2 regions of the Solwaraspora sp. WMMD792 genome follow, and region 2 is predicted to be linked to the other one. Evidence: riboswitches for the same ligand, from Rfam matches in the RefSeq annotation. Region 2 holds a riboswitch; the other holds the start of a gene.
The links. Region 2 has a riboswitch for ZMP and ZTP ahead of glyA (serine hydroxymethyltransferase). Riboswitches for the same ligand answer to the same signal wherever they lie in the genome.
Positions count from the first base shown of each region.

Region 1: another riboswitch for ZMP and ZTP. It lies ahead of O7629_RS33295 (tetrahydrofolate dehydrogenase/cyclohydrolase catalytic domain-containing protein); the one in region 2 lies ahead of glyA (serine hydroxymethyltransferase).

Region 1 covers NZ_JARUBH010000009.1:7,165,087-7,168,449, forward strand. The annotation lists partial or broken gene O7629_RS33290 (endo-1,4-beta-xylanase) at 28-1,134, opposite strand; ZMP/ZTP riboswitch at 1,691-1,770, shown strand; gene O7629_RS33295 (tetrahydrofolate dehydrogenase/cyclohydrolase catalytic domain-containing protein) at 1,784-2,647, shown strand; gene O7629_RS33300 (ADP-ribosylglycohydrolase family protein) at 2,740-3,363, opposite strand, start outside.
Region 2 covers NZ_JARUBH010000009.1:652,446-655,808, forward strand. The annotation lists gene O7629_RS04520 (bifunctional diguanylate cyclase/phosphodiesterase) at 1-302, shown strand, start outside; gene glyA (serine hydroxymethyltransferase) at 350-1,615, opposite strand; ZMP/ZTP riboswitch at 1,683-1,768, opposite strand; gene O7629_RS04530 (LacI family DNA-binding transcriptional regulator) at 1,940-2,959, opposite strand; gene O7629_RS04535 (extracellular solute-binding protein) at 3,326-3,363, shown strand, end outside.

The DNA of each region.
Region 1 (3,363 bases), 6.5 Mb from region 2:
CGGGCCGCGCTGGTACGGGTTGCCGCCCGGCGGTGGGCTGGGTGACGGGCTGGTGGTGGGCGACGGGCCGCTGGTCGGCGAGACCGACGGGGACGGGCTGACCGGGGTGCCGCCGGCGTTGAGTGCGGACAGGGTCGCGTCGTACGCCTGCTTCTTGTTGCCGTTGTTGTCGAACAGTAGTGGGGTGCCGTAGCTGCGCCAGGAGTCGCTGTCGCGGATGCCCCAGACGGTGATGCCGGTGCAGCGGGCGATGGCGAGGCAGTCGTTGACGACGCCGCGGAAGGCGTTGGCCTGGCTGCTGCCGGAGCCTTCGATGTCGAGTTCGGTGATCTGTACGTCGACGCCGAGGGCGGCGAAGCTGGACAGGGTGGTGCGGTAGTTCGAGGGGTAGGGGGACTGGGAGTTGAAGTGTGACTGCAGGCCGACGCAGTCGATGGGTACGCCGCGTTGTTTGAAGTCGCGGACGAGGTTGTAGGCGGCCTGGGTCTTGGCCCAGGACCAGTTGTCGATGTTGTAGTCGTTGTAGCAGAGTTTGGCGCCGGGGTCGGCGGCGCGGGCGGCGCGGAAGGCGGCTTCGATCCAGTCGTTGCCGGTGCGTTGGAGGTTGGAGTTGCGGCGGGCGCCGGAGTTGCCGTCTTCGAAGGCTTCGTTGACGACGTCCCAGGAGTGGATTTTGCCTCGGTAGTAGGAGGCGACGCGGGTGACGTGGTTGAGCATGGCCTGGCGGAGGGCGTTGCCTTCCATCTGTTGCATCCAGCCGGGTTGCTGGGAGTGCCAGGCGAGGGTGTGGCCGCGGACGGCCATGCCGCGGGAGAGGGCGTGGTTGACGATGCGGTCGCCGTTGGTGAAGTTGAACTGGTTCTGTTGTGGTTCGGTGGCGTCGAGTTTCATCTCGTTTTCGGCGGTGACGCTGTTGAACTCCCGGTTGAGGATGTTCACGTAGGTCGAGTCGCCGAGTTTGTTGGCGGCGACGGCGGTGCCGAAGTAGCGGCCGGACTGGGCAGCGGCCGCCCCCAGGGTGGCCTCGTCGGCGTGTGCCGGCGTGGTCGCAGTCAATGCGGCCACGGCCGCGACGAGCACGGCCGCGGCGGCCGACAGCCCGAACGCCAGACGGCGTCCGACGGGTCTTGCCATGGGATACATGACCTTCCCTTCTGACAGAAGTAAGGCCACGCCTGTCGAGGCGTGGTTCAGGGCCGTGCACGTGGTCCGGTCGTCGTTGGACAGGCAGCGTCGAACCGAGCCGCGGCCCGGGATGGACGGAGGCTGCGTCGAACGCCACGCGGGTGAGCGTTAGCGCGCGCGTGGGTGGCGTGGCGGTGGGTGCCCGGCTCCTGGTGGACGACCAGGTTGCAGGGGTGCCTGCCCTCCCTGCATCCATAGACTGTGAGCGATAACACCTCCGGCGTCAATAAGTTCCGGCAAACTTCCGGAAGAAGTTCAGTGCCGTGCCTCGATGTCGTCTGTGGGATGATGCGCAGGAAGGCCGGTCCGCCCGAGTCGAAGAGGTCGTCGCTGCCCGGGCAGGCGACGACAGTGAGTCAGAGCAGCCGATGTGGACTGATCGTTCGTTTCCGGAAGAGTTTCGGTACCAGATTCGATGAGGAGCATGGGCAGCCGGTGGGACGCCCGCCGGATCTGAGCCGGCCCGAGCGCCGAGGAGGGGGCAGGTGCCCCGTCGCGGTAGTCTCGTCGTCAGTGCGACTGGCGGCACGGGATGGTGGACCATCGGGGAGCCGGCCACGGGAGTCGACCGCCTGGGCTCCCGTCCGAAGGGACTCCCATGCCTGCGGATGCTCGACTGCTGCCCGGCGCGCCGGTAGCCGAAGCCGTACTCGCCGATGTCACCCGGCGGGTGGCCGCCCTGCGTGCACGCGGTGTCACGCCCAGCCTCGCCACCATCCTGGTCGGCGACGACGACGCCAGCGCCGGCTACATCCGCCTCAAACAGCGACAGGCCGCCGAGTTGGGCTTCGACTCGCCGCACCGGCATCTGCCCGCCGACGCCACCCAGGACGACCTGCTCAAGGTGATCGCCGGGTTCAACGCCGACCGCCGGGTGCACGCCGTCCTGATCCAGTACCCGATCCCGGGCCACCTCGACTACGACGCCGCCCTGCAGAGCCTCGACCCGGACAAGGACGTCGACGGGATGCACCCGCTCAACATGGGTCGCCTCGCCGTCGGCCTGCCGGGACCTGTGCCGTGTACTCCGGCCGGGATCGAGGCGCTGCTGGACCATCACCGGGTCCCAATCGCCGGCCGGGAGGTGGTCATCCTCGGCCGTGGCGCCACCCTCGGCCGACCGTTGGCGATGCTGCTGGCCCAGAAACGTCCCACCGCCAACGCCGCAGTGACCGTGGTCCACACCGGAGTCGCCGACTGGCCCCGCTACACCCGGCGCGCCGAGATCCTGATCGCGGCGGCCGGCGTACCCGGCATCATTCAGCCCGAGCACGTCCGGCCCGGAGCGGTGGTGATCGGCGCCGGTGTCCGCTACGCCGGCCGCCGCCTCCTGCCCGACGTCGACGAAGCCTGCGCCGAGGTGGCAGCGGCGATCACCCCGCGCGTCGGCGGCGTCGGACCGACCACCGTCGCCATGCTGTTCCGCAACGCCGTACACAGCGCCGAACGCGCGACCAGGTAGCAGCCGACCCGGCCGGCCGACCGGGCTGCTCGCTGGCTTCTGCTCCGGCGTGACGGACGTGCCTCGACCATGGCCGTGGAGCTGTGCCGGTGCTACCGGGTCGGGCGTACGTCGTCGGGGAGCGGCTCACGGCGGGCCAACCACTGCGCCGGGACTCCACCCGGTCCGGAGCCGGTGTACGCGGCCACGATGCCGCCGACGATCGCCGCGGTGGTGTCGACGTCACCGCCGGCCTCGACACAGGCGTGAATCGCCGCCGGGTAGTCGTCGAGTCGGGTCGCGGCGACCCACAGTGCGAACGGGACGGTGTCGAAGGCCAGCACCTGCGCGCCGTTGCCCAACTCGTACGCCGCTTCGGCGACGCCGACCCCCAGCAACCGCCTGGCCCGGACGATGCCGGACATCAGTCGGCCGTCGATCAGGTGGGCCAGCACCACGTCGAGCAGTTCGGCCGGCTCGGGCCGGGACCGGGTCAGCCGGGACCAGCCGGCTTCCGCCGCCGCGACGGCGACGGCGACCGCACCCAGGATCGCCTCGGGGTGGGCGTGGGTGACCTCCGCCGAACGCCAGGCCTGCCGGGCGGCGGTACGGTTGTCGCCCGCGTGGAACGCGCCGAGCGGGGCGACCCGCATCGCGGCGCCGTTGCCCATCGACCCCTGGCCGTCGAACGCCGCACCGGCCGCGTCCCGCCAGGCGACGCCCTGCCGGACCTGGCG
Region 2 (3,363 bases):
CCGGCCAGGCGTCGATCGCCCAGCTGCGGCGGCTGCCGCTGGACGTCGTCAAGATCGACCGGTCGCTGGTCGCCGGCTCCGGTGCCGGCCCGGACAGTGTCCACCCGATGCTGGAAGCGGTGGCTGGGCTGGGCCGGCGGTTCGGGCTGGAGATCGTCGCCGAGGGGCTGGAGACGGACGGTCAGGTGAGCCAGGCGCAGGGGGCCGGCTGCCGGTTCGGTCAGGGGTACGCCCTGGCCCGCCCCGCACCTGCGGAGCGGACCGAGGCGTACATCGCCGACTTCCCCACCCCGTCGCACTGACCCGGACGGCCGCAGACCAGGCGCGGGTGGGCGGAGCTCAGCGCAGGTCAGGCCGCGTAGCCGGGCATCGGGTAGCCGGCCAGCAGGTCGGCTACCTCCCCGGCGATCTGGTCGAGGGCGGCACCGTCGTCCTTGACCGCTGCGGTCACCGCGTCGTCCAGCCAGGCGGCGACCTGCGGCATCTGCGCCTCGGTCAGGCCGCGGGTGGTCAGCGCGGCGGTGCCCAGCCGGATGCCGGACGGGTCGAACGGCTTGCGCGGGTCGTACGGCACCGTGTTGTAGTTCAGCTCGATCCCAGCCCGGTCCAGCGCCTGCGCGGCCGGCTTGCCACCGACGCCCTTGCCGGTCAGGTCGGCCAGGATCAGGTGGTTGTCGGTGCCACCGGAGATCAGCTCGAAGCCCCGGTCGACCAGCGCGGCGGCGAGCGCCTTCGCGTTGGCGACCACCTGGTGGGCGTACCGGCGGAAGTCGTCGGTGTCGGCCTCGCGCAACGCGACGGCGATGCCGGCGGTGGTGTGGTTGTGCGGGCCGCCCTGCAGGCCGGGGAAGACTGCCTTGTCGATCGCGGCGGCGTGCTGTTCGGTGGTGAGGATCATCGCGCCGCGCGGGCCGCGGAGCGTCTTGTGGGTGGTGGTGGTGACCACGTCGGCGTGGCCGATCGGCGAGGGGTGCGCGCCGCCGGCGACCAGGCCGGCGATGTGCGCGATGTCCGCGACGAGCACCGCACCGATCTCCCGGGCGATCTCGGCGAAGGCCGGGAAGTCGATGGTCCGCGGCACCGCCGTACCGCCGCAGAAGATCACCTTCGGCCGTTCGCGGCGGGCCAGGTCACGTACCTCGTCGAAGTCGATCCGGCCGGTGTCGCGGGAGACGTTGTAGCGGACCGAGTTGAACCACTTGCCGGTGGCCGACACCGACCAGCCGTGGGTGAGGTGCCCGCCCATCGGCAGCGACATCCCCAGCACGGTGTCGCCGGGGGAGAGGAAGGCAAGGTAGACGGCGAGGTTGGCGGGGGAGCCCGAGTACGGCTGGACGTTGGCGTGGGCCGCCCCGAACAGCGTCTTGGCCCGCTCGACGGCGAGCGTCTCGATCGGGTCGACGAACTGCTGGCCCTCGTAGTAGCGCCGGCCCGGGTAGCCCTCGGAGTACTTGTTGGTCAGCACCGTGCCGCTGGCCTCCAGCACGGCGGCGGAGACGTAGTTCTCCGAGGCGATCATGCGCAGCTTGTCGTGCTGGCGGCGGGCCTCACCCTCGACGAGGGCGGCGAGCTCGGGATCGGTGGCGGTCAGTTGCGGGATCTGCGGTACGTGCACGACGTGCCCTCCTGGGGTCGGGCGGCTCCGCCGGCCGGGGACGCCCCCGGACATGACGGTGCCGTCGACGGTGCACCCAGGCGCGCGGCGCACGTCGATGGTCGCTCCCCGGTGGTCGGTTCCACCTCCGCTGCGCCAGTCACGTGACCGGTCCGAGCATAACCTGCGGTGGTCGGCGGGTCGGGGTGGACCCGACGGTACGCAGTGAGATTCGCGATTTTCGCACCGTTTAACGCTCCGGAAACTTAATCGGTTCACTGGCTGGCCACAGCAGGTCAGCTGGCGCGCGGCGGGGCGGCGCGTGGCGGGGCGCGGTGGGTCAGGTCAGCTGGCGCGCGGCGGGGCGGTGCTGCCACGCGGGGTCAGGTGCGGCGTCTCGTCCTGGTACGCCTGCGTCGGCTCACCGGCGATCGTCGCCAGCAGCTGCCGCGCGGCGTGCGCACCGTACGCCGGGATGTCGCGGCCCAGCGCGGTCAACGGCGGATGCACCAGGCGGCACAGCGGCGAGTCGTCCCAGGCAACGATCGATAGGTCGCCCGGCACGGCCAGCCCCATCTCCTGGGCCACCGCCAGGCCGGCGATCGCCATCACGTCGTTGTCGTAGATCACCGCGGTGGGGCGGGCCGCGGTGCTGATCAGCCGCCGGGTGGCCCGGGCGCCCTCCTCGCCGGTGTAGTCGGACGGCACCGTGACGCACTGGTCCAGCCCCAGCCGGCGGCAGACATCGGTGAACGCGCCCGCGCGGATCTCGGTGTGCAGCAGGCCGGGCAGGCCACCGATGCGGGCGATCCGGCGGTGACCCATCGCGACCAGGTACTCGACCGTCTCGACCAGGGCCGACGCGTCGTCGGACCAGATGCTCGGCAGCGAGCCGGTGTGTCCGGGGCCACCGATCACCACCGCCGGCAGTTGCAGCGACTCCAGCGCCGGCACCCGGTCGTCGTCGAGTCGCAGGTCGCAGAGGAACACGCCATCCACCCGGCGCTCACCCCACCAGCGCCGGTAGACCGCGATCTCGGCCTCGGTGTCGGCCACCACCTGCAGGGTCAGCGCGTACGACCGGGCGGACAGTTCGGCCTCGACGCCGCTGATCAGCTCCATGAAGAACGGCTCGATGCCGAGGATCCGGGCCGGGCGGCTCAGCGCCAGGCCGACGGCGTTGGCGGTGGCCCCGGACAGGGCGCGGGCGGCGCTGTTGGGGTTGAACCCGATCTCGGCGGCGATGGCGAGGATCCGCTGCCGGGTCGCCTCGGAGACCCCGGGCTGGCCGTTGAGCGCGTACGAGACCGCGCCCTTGGAAACGCCTGCTCGGCGGGCGATGTCGGCGATGGTCGGCCGTTTCACCGGCGGCGCTCCTTCGGGCTCGTTTCTGCTGGTCAGGGCGGTGCACCGGGCGGTGCGTCGAGCCGGGTGGCGGGCGGTGCGGTGGGTGGGTTCCGCTGGCCTTGCCCGGTTAAGTCTGCTGCCCGAAACGATATCCGGCGTCGGCCGGGCGTGGCGGCCGCCCCGCCGCCGGTGCGCAGAGTGCACCGGTGAGCTCTCTACCAAACACGATGTCGGCGTGACCGAGGTCACCAAGGTTACGGGTTGGCCACGGCGTTAACCCGCCATTGACACGTGCCGGGGTCACTCGTACCGTGGCTTCACTTATCCGGTTCAGTCGACGTTCCTCGATGTTGGGAGCGTTTCCAATTGTGTTCGGAGGATGGGATGAAGCGGCGTTGGACCCCTTGGACGCGTACGGCGGC